One region of the Agrobacterium sp. rho-8.1 genome, then DNA from elsewhere that is predicted to be linked to it. Evidence: predicted binding sites of a transcription regulator. Region 1 holds the regulator's gene; each other region holds the start of a gene.
What was found. Region 1 encodes LexA, which represses DNA repair genes until DNA is damaged. Its sites were predicted from a motif close to TGTTCNNNNTGTGTTCNG; they were not measured.

Region 1 (6,482 bases):
TTGATGCCGTTCGGACTGGATGGGCCCTTTCTCAAGGTCATGGGTTACGGCATGGCGATGGTCATCAAGATAGCCAAGGAAGTATCGAGCTGGGGTGGCGACACAACGATTGGACGCCAGAACGGATGGTTTCTCGCGGTATCGACGACCGGCTTCATGCTGATTGCACTGCTGCGGACACGGCTTGCTCTGATCGGGATTCCCTTCATATTCGCTGGGCTGACGATGCTTGTGACAGAGCAATGGCGCAGCAAGCCGGATGTTTTGATTTACGAAGATGGCTCTCTCGTCGCTCTGCTGTCAAAAGATGCAGTTGCAACCACGAAACAGCGCGGCTCCGGTTTCGTTTATGAGCAGTGGGAAAAAGCACTGCCGCTGCCAGCTCAGCATGTGGGAGCGAAGATTCTGGACACGCCGCAAACGGATGACGACGACGCTGGAGAGACCACGGCTCCATCATCTCGGGGTTTCATTCCTCTGACGGACGCTGAACGAAGAAATGCCACGCAAGACATGGAGACCGCCGCGTCAACCGTCGGATTGTTCACATGCCGTAAAGACATGTGGTGCGTTGCGAAATCGGACAAGGATGTCACGATCGCCGTTGTGTTTAATACTGCCTTCACAGGCACAGCATGCGATATTGCCAGCATCGTGGTGACGACACGCCGATCTCCGTTTTCCGCGTGTCGCTCCGGTGCCCTTCTCATCAGCGCCGATACATTACGACGCACGGGCTCCCTCGAACTTTGGCTTGGACGGAAGGATCAACCCATCGCACGTGCCGAAGCTGCAATGCAGGGACAGAGCCGTCTCTGGACGACGCATCGCACCTACGATTGGCGCAGCAAGAGCTACGATGACGCACTGCCTGACCATATCCAGCAGATGCTGTCTGTCGGCCAATAGGTGCCCGCGCGGGACCATTCACCTATGTGGTGCGCAAGTCTTCCAGCCACTCCCCAGACGCTCGCGCTTCAGCCTCATGCCCGGCATCGCGCCAGACCTCCTGCAGTGCTGCTGTTTGCCATTTCTTCATGGATGGAAGAGACAGAAGCAATTGTTTGTAGGTCTCACTTTTCTCAGACAAACCAGTTCCATAGGTCTGGAACCGAAACGCAACAGGGCAGAAAAAAGCATCGACTGCCGTGAAGGTCTTTCCAGCAAGAAATGGACCTCCGGACACAGAAAGGCCCTGCTGCCATAGAGCATCGATGCGGGAGATGTCATGCTGGAGGTTCCCAGTGATTTGGCGTGGTTTGATCCGCAAGCCGACGCTCATGGGGTGCTGGTTGCGCAGCGCCGAGAAGCCCGCATGCATTTCAGCAACCGCAGACCTGGACCATGCGCGTGCTTTCGCGTGATCGGCCCAAACACCAGGGTGCCGTTCGCCCAAGTATTCGATGATCGAAACGGATTCCCAAATCGTGAGATCACCGTCAACAAGGCATGGGACTTTGCCTGTTGGCGAGAACGACTGGAAGTCGTGAACAGTCTCGCCAAACGGCACCAGTTTTTCCTCGAACGGAATAGCAAGTTCTTGCATCAGAACCCAGGGCCGCAAGGACCAGGAAGAGTAGTTCTTGTTGGTTATGTAAAGTTCATACATCCGAAGCCCCCTGTTGTCAGGACTGTGTTATCGCAGGTCACATGATTGATACAGACGACCTACGAGATCAAAGACTTCAATTTATTTGATGTTGCGCAATCCGGTCTAGTCTGAAAAATGGGTGTCTTCGACATGAATTCCGGGGCAGAGGCAATCATAAAACATCGCTGAAAAAAACATCCAAAGGCGCAAATCGTCATGCGGCCCGTAACGTCATTGTAGTCGCCAAACACACGGGCGGTGACGTGACAGGATCACGCGATGCAAACCGCGATCACGCGACCATCGAGGTCAAGGTTCAATCATCGATAGCGATTTGGGATGACACCAGCGCAGCGGGGGCCACGCTGTTACGAGAAAACGCCAAAGAATTTCGCGAACCAAAACTTGCAATTTGCTCAGTGATAACGGCGAATGAGGCCGACCAGCTTGCCCTGAATCTTTACGCGATCCGGTCCGAAAATACGTGTCTCGTACGCCGGGTTTGCAGCTTCCAATGCAATGGATGCACCCTTGCGGCGGAAACGCTTCAATGTCGCCTCCTCATCATCCACGAGGGCAACGACGATATCGCCGGGGCTTGCTGTGCTTCCGTCGCGAATAATGACGGTATCGCCGTCAAAAATTCCTGCCTCGATCATCGAATCGCCTTTGACCTCAAGCGCATAATGCTCGCCCGAACCCAGCATATCCAAGGGCACGACGACGTCGTGCGTATTGTTCTGAATGGCTGAGATGGGAACGCCTGCTGCGATGCGTCCCATGACAGGAACACTGACGGCGTTGGACATCACGTCATTGGCTGGCGGAGGAGGCTCCGAAGCTTTTGGCTTGCCAAGGCTACCTTCGATCACGCTTGGTGAAAACCCGCGTGGTGGCTTTGCTGGGGGAGTGTAGGACTCAGGAAGCTTGATGACTTCGAGCGCGCGTGCACGATTCGGTAGCCGGCGAATGAACCCGCGTTCTTCCAAGGCTGTTATCAGCCGGTGAATGCCGGATTTCGAGGCGAGATCGAGTGCATCCTTCATTTCATCGAAGGAGGGGGGCACGCCTGATTCTTTCATTCTTTCATGAATGAAGAGAAGCAATTCCTGCTGTTTGCGCGTGAGCATGGACAATACCCTTGGATTTCGAGGCGAAGATTCGCGAAACAAATACAGAACGAACACTATATGTTCCATATGTGTTCTGCAATCCCCTAAAATTTTGTAAAGTTCCTGTCATTGTGTGTCTTTGCGCGTCACATAATCATCCTGTAGGAAATGTTATGCGGCTAGGACGTTGTTTGTCGCCGATAACAGGATGTGGATTTCCAAATGAGTCGCGACATCGATCATCTTGTCCTGCCGGTCTCGAGCTTGGAAGACGCACGTGGACGCCTTTCCTCACTCGGTTTTACCGTCTCTGCGAGTGCCAAACATCCCTTCGGCACAGAGAACGCCTGTGTCTTTTTGAAAGATGGAACCTATTTGGAGCCACTGGCAATCAGCGATGCCGGTACGTATTCGATGAATGCGATGAGCGGGAGCGCCTTCGTCTCAAAGGATAAACGCTTTCGCGATCAGCGTGGCCAGAACGGAATGTCTGCCCTTGTTGCCAAGAGCGAGAATGCCGATTCGGATCACGAGCATTTTATTGCGGCAGGTTTATCCGGCGGAGATCCTTTTTCATTCAGTCGTCCCGTTACATTGCCGGATGGCAATACCTCGCAGGCAAGCTTTCGACTGGCCTTCGCGGGCGACAACGCGAGTGACGTCTTCTTTTTTTCGTGTCAGCGCATAGCAGCACTTCCGGCTGATCGCTCTGACCTCGAGCGCCACAAAAATGGCGTCACCGGTATTCATCAAGTCGTTCTGAGCGCAGACAAGCCAAGCAATTTCACGCGCTTGATAGAGTTGGTTTTCGATGCAACGGCCGTTGGTGAAGGTGAGGAAGAACTTTATGTCCAGGCGTCGAGCGTTGGCATTCGGCTTGTCAGACCGGCGGCAGCCCAGCATTTCTTTGACGCACCTCCGCAAAGTATCGGTCCGGGTTTGAACGGTGAGGCAATTGTCTTTTCGGTATCCGATCTCGCCGTGACAGCAGCCGTGCTTGCTGCTAATGGCGTTGCATACACGCGTAAGGGCGCTCGTGTGCTGGTTCAGCCAGCTTCCGGCCAGGGCGCGATATTTGCTTTCGAGGAGTTATGATGAGCGTTCGCAACAATCTTGATGTCGTCGTCGGCGAAGGTGCCGGACAGGTCACATTCTCCAACACGAAGCGTTTCTCGCTGATCGCTGGCCCTTGCCAGATGGAAAGCCGTGATCATGCCTTCATGATTGCGGAAAACCTCGCCGAACTTTGCGGTAGGCTTGGGATAGGTCTGGTCTACAAGTCCTCCTACGACAAGGCTAACCGCACATCTCTGTCGGGACAGCGAGGCATCGGGATAGAGAAGGCACTGGAGGTCTTTTCCGAGTTGAAACAACAATTCGGCTTCCCGGTTTTGTCCGACATTCACACGGAAGAGCAGTGCGCCACTGTCGCGCCTGTCATCGACATTCTGCAAATCCCTGCTTTCCTTAGCCGACAAACGGACCTTCTAGTTGCCGCCGCCAAGACAGGCCGCGTGATCAACGTCAAGAAGGGCCAGTTTCTAGCGCCCTGGGACATGAAGAACGTTCTGGCCAAGTTGAACGATAGCGGCAACCCGAATGTGCTTTTGTGCGAACGCGGCGCATCGTTCGGTTACAACACGCTTGTGTCCGACATGCGCTCCCTGCCTATCATGGCATCGCTCGGCGCGCCTGTCGTGTTCGATGCGACCCATTCGGTTCAACAGCCGGGCGGGCAGGGCGGCTCAACGGGTGGACAGCGGGAATTCGTGGAAACGCTGTCGCGCGCCGCCGTCGCAGTCGGGATTGCCGGTCTGTTCGTCGAAACGCACGAAGATCCGGACAATGCACCCTCGGATGGCCCTAACATGGTTCATTTGAAAGACATGCCCAAGCTTCTGGAAAAACTTCTGGCCTTCGACGACATCGCGAAATCGGCCTGACGGGTTTTGGCCTCAATCGACTTTTATGGACTACCGGCGCCTGAACGGGCGCCGTCATTGTAATTTCTTGATGGTCGTCTAAAGCGACTGAGGAAATCCAATCGAGTCGTCATCCCGACGCTCTGTTTATCGCGCCACGCATCGTAAAAGCGCTTCACAGTTTTTAGTATGCGCTCTAAGACAGGCAACTGAATATCCTGTTCCAGTCCCAAAGGGAGAGATCATGACAGCCATTACCGACATCATCGCACGCGAAATTCTCGACAGCCGTGGCAACCCGACTGTTGAGGTCGATGTCTATCTCGAAGACGGGTCGTTTGGCCGTGCGGCGGTTCCATCGGGTGCGTCGACGGGTGCGCATGAGGCCGTCGAATTGCGCGACGGTGGCAAGCGTTATCTCGGTAAGGGTGTCGAAAAGGCAGTCGAAGCCGTCAACACGGAAATCTTCGATGCGTTGGGTGGTTTCGATGCTGAAAGCCAGATCCATGTCGACCAGACCCTGATCGAGCTCGATGGCACGCCCAACAAGTCCCGCTTGGGCGCAAACGCCATCCTCGGCGTTTCCCTGGCTGTTGCCAAGGCTGCGGCCGAAACCACCGGCCTGCCACTTTATCGTTATGTTGGCGGCCCCAACGCGCATCTGCTGCCGGTTCCGATGATGAACATCATCAACGGCGGTGCACACGCCGACAATCCGATCGACTTCCAGGAATTCATGATCATGCCGATTGGCGCGGAAAATATCCGTGACGCCGTGCGTATTGGCGCGGAAATCTTCCACGTTCTGAAGAAGGAACTGTCGGCACAGGGTTTCAACACCAATGTGGGTGATGAGGGCGGCTTCGCGCCGGGCCTGAAGAGCGCGCCTGAAGCGCTCGACTTCATCATGAAGTCGGTCGAAAAGGCTGGCTACAAGCCGGGCGATGATGTTGCACTGGCACTCGATTGCGCCTCGACCGAGTTCTTCAAGAACGGCAAATACGAGATGGAAGGCGAGGGCCGTACGCTCGAGCCGGAAGCCATGGCGGATTACCTTGCCGAACTCGCAGGCAAATATCCGATCATCTCCATCGAAGACGGCATGGCCGAAGACGATTGGGATGGCTGGAAATACCTGACGGACAAGATCGGCTCCAAGGTTCAGCTTGTCGGCGACGATCTTTTCGTCACCAACTCCGCGCGCCTCCGTGACGGTATCAAGATGGGTGTGGCCAACTCCATCCTCGTCAAGGTCAACCAGATCGGTTCGCTGACGGAAACGCTCGACGCGGTTGAGACGGCACACAAGGCTGGCTACACCGCCGTCATGTCTCACCGCTCCGGTGAAACGGAAGATTCAACGATTGCCGATCTTGCCGTTGCGACCAACTGCGGACAGATCAAGACCGGCTCGCTCTCGCGCTCCGACCGTCTGGCCAAGTACAACCAGTTGATCCGCATCGAAGAAATGCTCGGTCCGCAGGCCGCTTACGCAGGTCGTTCGATCCTGCGCGGCTAAGCTTCTCACCTACCGTATCAAACGAAAGGCCCGGAGCGATCCGGGCCTTTTTCATGCGCCAAATTTGGGGGCGCGGCTGGACCAGACGGGCTGACTGAGGCTTTGCAGCCCTTGGACCGGTTTCCCGTCTATCCGTGCGAGCAAAGCCCTGGCCAGTTCCCGACCCGCCAGCTTGATGTCCTCGTTCACCGTGTGGATTTCGGGACGAAGCCAGTTTAGAAAATCGGCAGATTGTTTGGACACCACGTCGATATCTCTTCCGACCTTTTTGCCCGCCTCTTCGACGCCAGCGATGAAGGCGATGGTGGACGTGCCACTGATCGATACCAAACCGTCGG
Region 2 (6,482 bases), 1.0 Mb from region 1:
CGATGATCGAGTAGACGATCTGGTCTCCGGGGCGAAGGTTCAAAGCCTCACGCATCTCTTTCGGAAGAGTCACTTGCCCTTTGGACGAAAGCGTTAATTCCCACCCCAAATCAAAAATCCTCCGAGAAAATCGCAATTGTAGGAAATTTTATCATTTCTCCAACAGAACATCAATCTGACATTACCGCGAAAGCTCCCTCAATCCCAACCGGATGAGTTTCGCACTATCTCCACCCTCCCCACCGTTCTTCAGCGCCGCAGCAACCGCGTTGGCGGCCTGATCGCGGGAATAGCCGAGATTGGTAAGTGCGGAGACGGCATCCGCCACCGGCGCGGATGCGACCCCTTCGCCCAGTTCCTGCTTGAAGCCGATGGAGGACGATGCCTCCCCGGCAAAGGCAGGAGCCTTGTTGCGAAGCTCTGTAACGATACGCACGGCAACTTTCGGCCCGACGCCGGGCGCACGCGACACGACGACCTTGTCTTGAAGGGCAATCGCGTTGGCAAGCTCGGATGGCGTGAGCGTCGACAGGACGGCTAACGCGACCTTGGCACCGACACCCTGAACGCTCTGCAACAGGTTGAACCACTCCCGCTCCAGCGCGGTCAGGAACCCGAACAGCCGCAACTGGTCTTCGCGCACATAGGTCTCGATGAAGAGGACCACGGCCTCGCCTGCGGAACCCAGGCGCGACAGGGTGCGCGCCGAACAGTAGGCCACGTAACAGACACCGTGAACATCGACGACCACATGGTCATCGCCGATTTCATCGATCGTGCCTTTGAGTTTTCCAATCATGGGAATGCCTGTGAAAAGAGGAAATCAGCTTGCGGCCAGCACGCGGCGCATGCGCTCGCCTGCTCTGTTGTGTGCGTGGCAAATGGCGATGGCAAGCGCATCAGCCGCGTCATTACCCTTGAACTCCGCCTTCGGCATCAAAATTTTCAACATCATGTGAATCTGCTGCTTTTCACCATGCCCGACACCGATCACGGCTTTCTTGACGGCATTCGGTGCATATTCCGCTACCGGAAGACCCGCGCGTGCCGGAACCAGCATCGCGATACCGCGTGCCTGACCAAGCTTCAGCGTTGCCACAGCATCCTTGTTGACGAAGGTCTGTTCCACCGCCGCCTCGTGCGGTTGGTGGGAATGGACGATTTCGGACAGGCCATCATGCAACTGGCACAGGCGCGACGCCAAGTCCATATCGCCATCGGACGTGACTGTCCCGGAGGCCACAAAACGCAGGCTGTTGCCCAGCGTTTCTATGATGCCCCAGCCCATTCGCCGAAGCCCTGGGTCAATCCCGATAATTCGAATCGCATTTGTCATGTGGCACCCTACCGTTCAGGCGCAAAACCTGCCAGCGATAAGTGAACAAAACGACAACATTGCAAAAGGTCATGCGAACGCTCTCGGGTAGACTGATCAAGACGGGCTCTATCCACCGCCGCATATCTGCACCAGTTTTTTTTGATCCATCGTTCAATTCGGCGCGATTGCACTGGCAAATTTGGCCACAAAACTTACATCTTTCACAACACGAAACGCATCAGGAGCGTCCTATGATTCCCTTTTCCATTCTCGATCTGTCGCCCATCGGTGAAGGCGAGAACGCGAGCAAGGCGCTTGAGAATTCGCGCCGCATGGCCATTAAGGCCGAAGAACAAGGTTACGAGCGCATCTGGCTGGCCGAACACCACGGCATGCCTGGCATCGCCAGCGCCGCCACTGCCATCGTCATCGCCCATGTCGGCGCCGCGACATCGCGCATCCGAGTCGGCTCCGGCGGCGTCATGCTTCCCAACCATTCGCCGCTCGTTATCGCTGAACAATTCGGCACGCTGGATGCCTTGCTGCCAGGCCGCGTCGATCTCGGTCTCGGTCGCGCACCCGGCACAGACATGCGCACGGCGCGCGCGTTGAGACGCAATCTCGATGCCGGTGCTGAAAACTTCCCGCATGATATTATCGAACTGCAACAATATCTGGGTGCACCGCAGCCAGACCAGATGATCCTGTCTGTACCCGGAATGAACTCCAATGTGCCGATCTGGCTGTTGGGTTCCAGTACCTACAGCGCGCATCTGGCAGCGATGCTCGGTCTGCCCTATTCCTTCGCGTCGCATTTTGCGCCCGATATGCTGATGGACGCCATCGCCATTTACCGTGAGCGCTTCCAGCCGTCGGCAACGCTGAAAAAACCCTATGTAATGGTTGGCGTGATGGGCGTGGGCGCTGACACGGACGCTGAAGCAGAGCACCTGTTCACTTCAGCGCAACAGCAATTCGTCAACCTGCGAAAGAATATCCGAAGCCAGTTTCCACGGCCGGTCGAAAGCATGGATGACTATTGGAGCGACATGGAGCGCATCACGGTCGATCATACGCTGAGATACGCGGTTGTCGGCTCCCATGCGACGGTCGAACACAAACTCGGTGAGTTCCTGTCCGCCACTGGTGCAGACGAACTGATCGTCTCCATGCCCGTTCACGATATTCAGAAACGGCTTCGCTCCGTCGAGGTGTTCGCCGACGTCCGCAGCGAGTTGAGACAAGCTGCCTGATCGCCAGTCGTCAGGGCGATCCTTCTTTCATAAGGGGTCGCCCACGACATCGCTCAAATCGACGATGTATCGCTCGGAATTTTTTGGATCGGTCAAGACACGGAGTTTTCGTCCCTCCAACTCAGCGGTGGGGTCTACCCAGATAGCTCCACTTTCATAACGCCTCGTACGACCGGTCTTCGGGTCGGTTCCCTGCGTGACGACCCGGAACGGATTGGCACCGTTAACGACCACCCTTTCATCACGGAAAACATGCAGGAACTCCGCCTCCACCGGCTGGCCGAAGCGCAGCAGCCAGGCAGTGCGACGTTTCTTCAGCAGAATCACAAAAAGCGTGCCGCCGCCAATGAGGGAGAACAGGAGCCCAAAACCGCCAAACATGCCGGGCAGAAAGTAGCGGCCCATCATATCGTTGATGATGGCGCCGGATGGCGATAGCGGGTCGTAGAGAATAGTGACCGCTTCCCCCCGCGAGAAACGCGGCGGAGAAGATATCACGCGGTCTGCCATTTCCTGCGGCTGGCCTTTGGCATCGGTAAAGCGAACGATGGCGGTGTAGCCGGTTTCGTCTCTCTTGCGAACGAGGTCTGAGACGACGCCTTCGGCCCGCAAGGCCCTTGCCGCAAACTGTCTGTCCTCATGCAACATGCCGACGCCGATTGCGGCAAAGACGAGCCCAAAAACGAGAAAGCTCCATCCAAACAGCTTGATAATCTTGTTCACGCTCCGCCTCCCTTTCCGCATGCGTTTGAAGGGTAAGACAAAAGAAAAATTAAACCAAGGGTGGAAATTATATTTATCGTATGACGAGGGCACCATAAAGAAATGCCCCCCGGCATTGCTGCCGAGGGGCTTCAAAACAATAGGAGTGAGACACATCAGGCCGAAAGCCTGGCCATGATCTCTTCCGATACTTCGAAGTTCGAATAGACGCTCTGAACGTCGTCGTCGTCTTCCAGGTTGTCGATCAGCTTCATCAGCGACTGCGCTTTTTCCTCATCCACGGGTACCGTGTTCTGTGGCTTCCAGATGGATTTGACGCTGTCAGCTTCCCCGAGAACCGCTTCGAGAGCCTTGGACACCTCGTTCATCGCTTCGAAACCGCAGATGATCGTGTGGCCGTCTTCGCTGCTTTCGACGTCGTCGGCACCAGCTTCGATCGCCGCTTCCATGACGGTATCGGCATCGCCGACAGAGGCCTTGTAGGTGATTTCGCCAACGCGGTCGAAGGAGAAGGACACCGAACCGGTTTCACCCAGCGCACCACCAGCCTTGGTGAAGATCGAGCGGACGTTTGACGCCGTGCGGTTGCGATTGTCCGTCAGCGCTTCGACGATGACCGCCGTGCCGCCTGGACCATAACCTTCGTAACGCACATAATCGTAGTTTTCTGCATCCGCACCGGATGCCTTCTTGATAGCGCGGTCGATATTGTCCTTGGGCATGGACTGCGCCTTGGCGTTCTGGACAGCCAGACGCAAAGCCGCATTCATGCTGACATCCGGCAGACCGGACTTCGCAGCAACGGTGATTTCACGCGCAAGTTTGGAGAACATCTTCGAACGGATCGAATCCTGTTTTCCCTTGCGATGCATGATGTTCTTGAACTGTGAATGGCCGGCCATGGCACCCCTGATCGGATCGTTTGTTTGGATTGCGGTGCTTATAAGTGCGATGGCCCGGCTGTTCAAGCCCAGATGCCCACTCTTCTCGCAACACATGAGACGTGGAGCCGCAAGCGGTTGTCAGGGCTGAGGGGCCACATCTAAGGGAACTGAAATGTACTCTCTTCGTTTGGTTACCAGGACGAAGCGGGCAGCCTTGCTTAGCTATCGTGACCGATAATGAGAAACGTGAAGGAGACACATCAATGGTCAGTCTGAGTGAAGCACGCGAAGCCCCTGCCCGTCAGCTTTGGGACGAAATCAATTCCGTGCATGCCGGGATGCTGGGCCTTGAAGGCTTTCACAACCACATGCAGCCAATGGCGCCCCACGCTGATCCCAAGACCAACACCATCTGGTTTTTCACCAAGAAAAGCGCAGATCTCGTCCAGACGCTGAAATCCGGTGCCCGCGCCCATTTCTGCGTCATCGGTAAGGACCACGATTACCATGCGTGCCTGTCTGGCATGCTGGAAGTGCGCGAGGACAAGACGAAGCTCGACGAATACTGGAATTCCGTCACCGCCGCATGGTATGAACACGGCAAGAGTGACCCTGATCTGACGATGCTTGCTTTGCACGTAGACGATGCTGAAATCTGGGCATCCACCGACAGCACGCTGAAATTCGGCTGGGAAATCGCCAAGGCGAACCTGTCCGACGACAAGATGCCGGATATCGGCGTGCGTCAGCATCTGACCTTCGCATAACACTATCCCCGCCACCGCTCATTCACATGCCTTGTGGCACCAGAATTTGCGGCTGGCGGGGAAGACTTCGCATGGAGACGCTGATGACAGGATCGCTGGCGTAAGCGATCTTGAATTGGGGACCGAACGTCACCAGGAATTGCTCGAGACCGCTCGGCTGGTGCATGGGCAGGATCAGCGCAGATCGCAGCCGTTTGACGATACGGCTCATGCTATCCGCTCCCATCGTCAGCCCTCCGTCAACGGGCACCATCAAGATATCGAGACGTCCGATCTCGGCATATTGGGTCTCCGTCAACTCGTAATGAAGATGACCGAGATGGCCGATGCAAAGGCCCGCCACCTCGAAGATAAAGATCGAATTCCCGTCCTTTTGCAGCAAGCCGCCACCACCCCAGCGATTGCGAATATCGGACGTGACATTGCGAATATAGACATCCCCTACCTGCAGTTTATGGACGGCCTTCTCGCCAGGCACATCGCTCCAGCCATGCAGCACGTTTTTGATCGAGGGGTCGGGATATAACGTATAGTGCGTTGAATGAGCGTTGTTCATCGTCACGACATCGGGCGTTACAGGTGGCAGATAGACACCGTTATAATCCGTCGCGATCGTCACACCATCCGGTGAGGTGATCAGAAAGGTCGAGTGACCAATATACTGGATTTTCACCTCTTCCTTGGTGGCTTGGATGCGCTGCACATCGGAAGGTTTGAAGCGCGCAAAAGTGGCCCCGGGCATTGACTGCGCGATAGCTTGGCATTGACTGATTGGCGGGCGATTGATGGAGGGGCGACTTGGCTGTTGCTGGGCCTGCGTCGAGGCTGCACCCAACAGAAATCCGGTCAATGCGAGCATCAGCATGCGAAGCATTACGCCACTCCCTTCACAAGGTGAATGGTCAGCACGATGCGGCAAGGTGCCGGCATCGTAAAGAGTCGATCAGGTCCGGACGCTCACATTCACGTCATTTGAGGTAAGACGAGTAAGGCCGAGCTCTTTGCAAGACTTCAAACGCCTCTACGCACAAACGCAATCAAACCCAGAATGGCGGGACCGTCTCTGCAAGCCTCGGCCCGATCCGCAGAGGCGCTATCTTTTCGGCAAGACCTGTTCGGTCGGAAATCTCGACGCCCACGCCGCAGATCGTTGCAGGTCCGCTGGCAGCTTCAAACCGGCCTTTCGGCATTTTCGAGATGAAGCGGTTGATCGGTTCTTCCTTTTCCATACCAAGGGAAGAATCGTAATCGCCGCACATGCCGGCATCCGACATATAGGCCGTGCCACCGTTCAAGATCTGCGCATCAGCCGTTGGCACGTGGGTATGGGTGCCCACGACAAAGCTTGCGCGACCGTCGACAAAATGGCCAAAGCACTGCTTTTCGCTGGTCGCCTCGGCGTGGAAATCAAAGATGATGGCATCCGCCTGCTCACCCAGCGGGCAGGCGCCCAGAATGCTTTCTGCCGAGGAAAATGGATCGTCCAATTCCGGGTGCATGAAGACGCGACCCATGATGTTGGCGACGAGAATGCGGG
Region 3 (6,482 bases), 150 kb from region 1:
CCGTTACCGGGGCAGCGAATGAACGCGCCTAAGATCTCATCCTCCCAAGACTGACCGCGAAATAGACAAGAATTTAAACTCCTTGCCTCTTTTGTGAGCTGAAACTAGCCCAAACATTAAACCTTGTCATTAATTTTTTTGCATTTTTGTTACAGTCGGCAAAAAATTCCTCTTGATGCGATATGTCGCACGTGCACGGCAAAATTATTCCTCCTGTAACCGTTCAGGGGCGAAAGCTGTCTCATAAAATTGTCGTAAAACCGCCACGAAGGAATTTCGCTGCGCAGTTTTTGCACGTCGCCGGCGAGTTTTCGTGGGAATGAAGGGTTCAGGTGGGCCTCTAAAAAGACTCAGGTAACAAGGATGAGGAGGCCTCGTCCTGCGGGTTTCCTTCTGGTGCGGAAACCGCTATGTACGGCGCAAATATCCCGTTATTCCGGCGATTCCCGCGCATATGAGGGGCGTCGTCACAGAATGGAAACACCCATGCGTCTCAGCCGTTACTTTTTGCCCATCCTCAAGGAAAATCCCAAGGAAGCGGAAATCGTCTCGCACCGCCTCATGTTGCGTGCGGGCATGGTCCGTCAGCAGAGCCAGGGCATTTACTCCTGGCTGCCGCTGGGCAAGCGCGTGCTGGACAAGGTCAACAAGATCGTTCGCGAAGAGCAGGATCGTTCCGGTGCCATCGAGTTGCTGATGCCGACACTTCAGACAGCAGATCTTTGGCAGGAGAGCGGTCGTTATGATGATTACGGCAAGGAAATGCTGCGGATCAAGGACCGTCAGGATCGCGCCATGCTCTATGGCCCGACCAATGAAGAGATGATCACCGACATTTTCCGGTCCTACGTGAAGTCCTACAAGAGCCTGCCGCTGAACCTCTACCACATTCAGCTCAAGTTCCGTGACGAGGTTCGCCCCCGTTTTGGCACCATGCGCTCTCGCGAGTTCCTCATGAAGGATGCCTATTCCTTCGATCTGACCAAGGAAGACGCGATCCACTCCTATAACAAGATGTTCACCGCGTACCTGCGCACCTTCTCGCGCCTCGGTCTGCGGGCCATCCCCATGCGCGCCGATACCGGCCCGATCGGTGGCAACCACAGCCACGAATTCATCATTCTGGCTGATACGGGCGAATCCGAAGTGTTCTGCCACAAGAGCTTCCTGGATCGCGGCATTCCGTCCGACGATACTGATTTCGACAATGTTGATGGCTTGCAGGGTATCTTCAACGAGTGGACGACCGATTACGCCGCCACGTCTGAAATGCACGATGCGGCTGCGTTCGACGCTATTCCAGAAGGCGAACGCCTGTCTGCACGCGGCATCGAAGTTGGGCACATCTTCTATTTCGGCACGAAATATTCCGAGCCGATGGGCGCCAAGGTTCAGGGTCCCGATGGCAAGGAACACCTTGTCCACATGGGTTCCTATGGCATTGGCCCCACGCGCCTTGTTCCCGCCATCATTGAAGCATCGCATGATGAGAACGGAATCATCTGGCCAGAATCGGTTGCTCCTTTCGATGTCGTCATCATCAACATGAAGGCTGGCGACGCCGCCTGCGATGCGGCCTGCGAAAAGCTGTATTATTCGCTGACCAATGCCGGCAAGGATGTGTTGTACGACGATACGGACGACCGTGCAGGCCAGAAATTCGCGACAGCCGATCTTATCGGCATTCCGGTGCAGGTCATCGTCGGTCCGCGCGGCATTGCTGCTGGTGAGGTCGAAGTCAAGGACCGCAAGACCGGCGCACGCGAAACCGTGACAGTCGAAGCGGCAATGAACAGAGTTCTTGGCTGAAAAGCCGATAAGGAGACGACATGGCAAAAGCCGAGGCTGATAACGGCGCAGGCCCATCCGTAAAGGACAAGGCCGCCCGACCATTTTCGGCCTTCGAGCGCATGGTGGCTTGGCGCTACCTGCGCTCGCGCCGCAAGGAAGCGTTCATTTCCGTCATCGCAGGGTTTTCCTTCGTCGGCATCATGCTGGGCGTGGCAACGCTCATCATCGTCATGGCGGTGATGAACGGTTTCCGCACGGAGCTGATTTCCCGCATTCTCGGTATTAACGGCCACATGATCGTCCAGCCCATCGACGCGCCGTTGAAGGACTATGACGATCTCGCCAAGAAATTCGCCGCCGTTCCCGGTGTCACCATGGCGCTGCCATTGGTCGAGGGACAGACGCTGGCCTCTGGTCGCGGCGGTGCGGGCAGTGGCGCTCTGGTGCGCGGCGTCCGTTCTGAAGACATCGAGAAGATCAAGGAAGTCTCCGGCAACATCAAGACCGGCGATCTCGTCGGTTACATGTCGGGGCAGGGTGTCCTGGTCGGCTCTCGGCTCGCGTCTTCGCTCGGAGTGACAGCAGGCGACCAGATTACCCTGATATCACCGGAAGGTGACGTGACCCCGATGGGCGTCAATCCGCGTGTCAAATCCTACACGATCTCGGGCGTGTTCGAGATTGGCATGTCGGAATATGACGCGTCGATGATCTATATGCCGCTTTCCGAGGCGCAGCTTTATTTCAACGCCGAAGGCATCGTCCAGTCTATCGAGCTCTTCGTCACGCACCCGGATAATGTCGATGGCATCAGGCCATTGGTTGAAGCGGCAGCGGGACGACAGATCTATATCACCGACTGGCGACAGCGAAACCAGACGTTCTTTTCCGCCCTTCAGGTGGAGCGAAACGTGATGTTCATGATCCTGACGCTCATCGTCCTGGTGGCCGCCCTCAACATCATTTCCGGCCTCATCATGCTGGTGAAGGACAAGGGCAGTGACATCGCGATTCTGCGAACGATGGGCGCCAGCGCCGGCTCCATCATGCGCATCTTCTTCATGACGGGCGCGGCCATCGGCATCGTCGGCACATTTGCGGGCGTTGGCCTCGGCGTTCTCGTCTGCCTCAATGTAGAATCGATCCGCCAGTTCTTCTCGTGGATTTCAGGCACCGTGCTGTTCGATCCGCAGCTCTATTTCCTCAGCCAGCTTCCGGCGGAAATGCAACTGAGCGAGACGATGACGGTCGTCATCATGGCGCTGGGCCTGTCATTCCTGGCAACGATCTTTCCGGCCTGGCGGGCTTCCAAGCTCGACCCTGTCCAGGCCCTGCGTTACGAATAAGGACCGCATCACACCATGGCACAGAAAATAGCGTTGCGGCTCAAGGGCGTGGAACGGACATACGGGCAGGGCGAGCACAGCCTGTCTATTTTGAAGAATGCCGATCTGGAGTTGAGGAGCGGCGAGATCGTCGCGCTTGTCGCGCCGTCCGGCACCGGCAAATCCACGCTGCTGCATCTGGCGGGCCTCTTGGAACACCCGGATGCTGGCGAAGTCTTCGTCAACGGAAGGTCCTGCGGCGACCTTACGGACGAACAGCGCACTCTGATCCGTCGCAGCGATATCGGCTTCGTCTACCAGTTCCACCATTTGCTGCCGGAATTCACCGCGCTCGAAAACATCATGATGCCGCAGCTCATTTTAGGCCTACCGCATTCCGAGGCCAAGGAACGTGCCAGCGCGCTTCTCGATTACATGCGCATCGGCCATCGCGGCGATCACCGCCCGTCCGAATTGTCAGGCGGAGAGCAGCAGCGTGTCGCCATCGCCCGCGCGGTCGCCAACGCGCCGCTTCTGCTTCTGGCAGACGAGCCGACCGGTAACCTCGATCCGGAAACGGCGTCCTATGTATTTGGTGCACTGGAAGCACTGGTTCGCCAGTCGGGTCTCGCGGCCCTGATCGCCACCCACAACCACGAGCTCGCAGGTCGCATGGACCGTCGTGTGACATTGAACGAAGGCAAGATCGTCGAGTTCTGATCGCCGCCGCTGCTCGGCAGCTTAAGCTCCCATTTTTTTTGGCAAACCCTGCGCACCACCATGTTGCGCAGGGTTTTTCGTTTGGGAGTCAACGGTTTGGAACGAATCGCATGCGGAACCATCACGACTCCACGTGCGTTGACAAGACGAAGCATGAAAATAAGCAGTTGACAGTGAAACGAAATGAGAACAAAGTTAGAACATAAAGAGTATGGAGAGACAAATGACCGACATCATCCGTGACATCGCCGCCTTCGCTTCCATCGCCGTTTTCGTTGCCAGCTTCTCGGTTATCCTCACTTCCATGTGATGTGCCATCGTCGTTTCTAACGGAAATGGCATGTAAAGATGAACTGAGGCAGTGGACTTTGCCTCTGGAAAATCCGAAAATCCCCCGGACTCAGAATGGCGGGATTGTGTAAGATGGGCGAGATTTCAGCAAACGGCAGCATGGCCGGAAAAATCTTGAAGACGCCCGGCTTCGTTCACCTTCGGGTGCACTCTGCCTATTCCCTGCTCGAGGGCGCATTGCCATTGAAAAGGATCATGGCCAAGGCCTTGGCCGATAGCCAGCCTGCCATCGCGATTACCGACACGAACAATCTTTTCATCGCGCTGGAGTTTTCCGAAAAAGCGCGTGACGAGGGCCTGCAGCCGATCATCGGCTGCCAGATGTCCATCGATATGCAGGATGCCTCCGATGACAAGCGCGGGCAGAACAATCTTGCGAAGCTGCCGTCCATCGTCGTGCTTGCCGCAGACGCGCAGGGCTATGAGCGGCTGGTCGATCTGATCAGCCGTGCCTATCTCGATGGTGAAACTGCGGGTTCCGTTTGCATCACCAAGGCGTGGCTGGAAGAGGCCGACAATTCCGGTCTTATCGTTTTGACCGGTGCCTCAGGTGGGCCTATCGATATGTCTCTGAAGGAGGGGCATGTCTCCCAGGCGACGAAACGACTCTTGGCCCTGAAAAGCCTGTTTGGTGATCGTCTCTATATCGAGTTGCAGCGTCAGGGAAATTTTGATCGCGCGCATGAGCGCCGCATGATGGCGCTGGCCTATGAGCACGACCTGCCTCTCGTTGCCACCAACGAGGCGTTTTTTCCGTCACGTTCCGATTATGATGCCCATGATGCACTGATGGCCGTCGCCCATAACGCCATTGTTTCCGATGATAGCCGCTTTCGTCTGACACCGGACCATTATCTCAAGAGCCGCGACGAGATGATGGCGTTGTTTGCCGATATTCCGGAAGCGCTGGAAAATACCGTCGAGATCGCGCAACGCTGCTCTTACGTGCTCAAGAAGCGCGGGCCGATCCTGCCGCGTTTTACCGGCGCGAGTGAAGACCCGGACGAAGCTGACCGTGCCGAAGGTGCTGAACTGCGACGTCAGGCCATGGAAGGTCTGGACCAGCGGTTGGCCACGCTGGGTATGGCGCCGGGTTATATCGAGCAGGAGTACCGGGACCGTCTGGACTTCGAACTGGGCGTCATCGAGCGCATGAAGTTTCCGGGCTACTTTCTCATCGTTGCCGACTTCATCAAATGGGCCAAGAACCAGGATATCCCGGTCGGTCCCGGTCGTGGTTCTGGTGCTGGCTCGCTGGTGGCCTATGCACTGACCATCACCGACGTCGATCCGCTTCGCTTCTCGCTGCTGTTCGAACGCTTCCTCAACCCGGAACGCGTATCGATGCCCGACTTCGATATCGACTTCTGCCAGGACCGCCGCGAAGAGGTGATCCGCTACGTTCAGAAAAAGTATGGACGGGAGCAGGTGGCGCAGATCATCACCTTCGGTTCGCTGCAAGCGCGTGCCGCGTTGCGCGACGTCGGTCGCGTGCTCGAAATGCCATACGGTCAGGTCGACCGAATCTGCAAGCTGGTGCCCAACAATCCGGCCAATCCGACGACGCTGTCCAAGGCCATCGAGGAAGAGCCCCGCTTTCAGGAAGAGGCAGACAAGGAGCCGGTCGTTGCCCGGCTTCTTGATATCGCCCAGAAAATCGAAGGACTTTACCGCCACGCATCCACCCACGCCGCCGGTATCGTCATTGGTGACCGGCCGCTGTCCAAGCTCGTGCCGATGTATCGCGACCCGCGCTCGGATATGCCCGTCACCCAGTTCAACATGAAGTGGGTGGAAAGCGCCGGTCTGGTCAAATTCGACTTTCTCGGCCTGAAAACGCTGACCGTTCTCAAGGTTGCCGTGGACTTCGTTGCTAGACGGGGTTCAACCGTCGATCTGGCGGCCATTCCGCTAGAGGACGCGAAAACCTACGAGATGCTGTCGCGTGGTGAAACCATCGGCGTGTTCCAGGTGGAAAGTGCCGGCATGCGCAAGGCGCTGATCGGCATGCGGCCCGACTGCATCGAGGACATTATCGCGCTGGTGGCGCTGTATCGCCCGGGTCCGATGGAAAACATTCCGGTCTACAATGCCCGCAAGCATGGCGAAGAAGAGATCGAATCGATCCACCCGACCATCGACAATCTGCTGAAAGAAACGCAGGGCGTGATCGTCTATCAGGAGCAGGTGATGCAGATCGCCCAGGTTCTGTCCGGCTACTCGCTGGGCGAAGCCGATCTTCTGCGCCGCGCCATGGGTAAGAAGATCAAGGAGGAGATGGACCAGCAGCGCGAA

Region 2: ruvC (crossover junction endodeoxyribonuclease RuvC) is a predicted target of LexA. The motif match lies at 1,378-1,395, and genes of this name have one in related genera.
Region 3: dnaE (DNA polymerase III subunit alpha) is a predicted target of LexA. The motif match lies at 4,022-4,039, and genes of this name have one in related genera.

What each region holds. Positions count from the first base shown of each region.
Region 1 is NZ_CP192788.1:1,335,647-1,342,128, forward strand. It holds gene RMR21_RS06745 (ComEC/Rec2 family competence protein) at 1-909, shown strand, start outside; gene RMR21_RS06750 (glutathione S-transferase family protein) at 932-1,609, opposite strand; gene lexA (transcriptional repressor LexA) at 2,008-2,721, opposite strand; gene RMR21_RS06760 (VOC family protein) at 2,926-3,798, shown strand; gene kdsA (3-deoxy-8-phosphooctulonate synthase) at 3,798-4,646, shown strand; gene eno (phosphopyruvate hydratase) at 4,870-6,144, shown strand; gene RMR21_RS06775 (LacI family transcriptional regulator) at 6,196-6,482, opposite strand, start outside.
Region 2 is NZ_CP192788.1:2,335,074-2,341,555, forward strand. It holds gene RMR21_RS11630 (AbrB/MazE/SpoVT family DNA-binding domain-containing protein) at 1-73, opposite strand, end outside; gene ruvA (Holliday junction branch migration protein RuvA) at 182-799, opposite strand; gene ruvC (crossover junction endodeoxyribonuclease RuvC) at 824-1,336, opposite strand; gene RMR21_RS11645 (LLM class flavin-dependent oxidoreductase) at 1,570-2,571, shown strand; gene RMR21_RS11650 (DUF3592 domain-containing protein) at 2,599-3,294, opposite strand; gene RMR21_RS11655 (YebC/PmpR family DNA-binding transcriptional regulator) at 3,450-4,196, opposite strand; gene RMR21_RS11660 (pyridoxamine 5'-phosphate oxidase family protein) at 4,442-4,945, shown strand; gene RMR21_RS11665 (MBL fold metallo-hydrolase) at 4,968-5,819, opposite strand; gene RMR21_RS11670 (TIGR00282 family metallophosphoesterase) at 5,983-6,482, opposite strand, start outside.
Region 3 is NZ_CP192788.1:1,181,317-1,187,798, forward strand. It holds gene proS (proline--tRNA ligase) at 487-1,809, shown strand; gene RMR21_RS05985 (lipoprotein-releasing ABC transporter permease subunit) at 1,830-3,137, shown strand; gene RMR21_RS05990 (ABC transporter ATP-binding protein) at 3,153-3,836, shown strand; gene dnaE (DNA polymerase III subunit alpha) at 4,260-6,482, shown strand, end outside.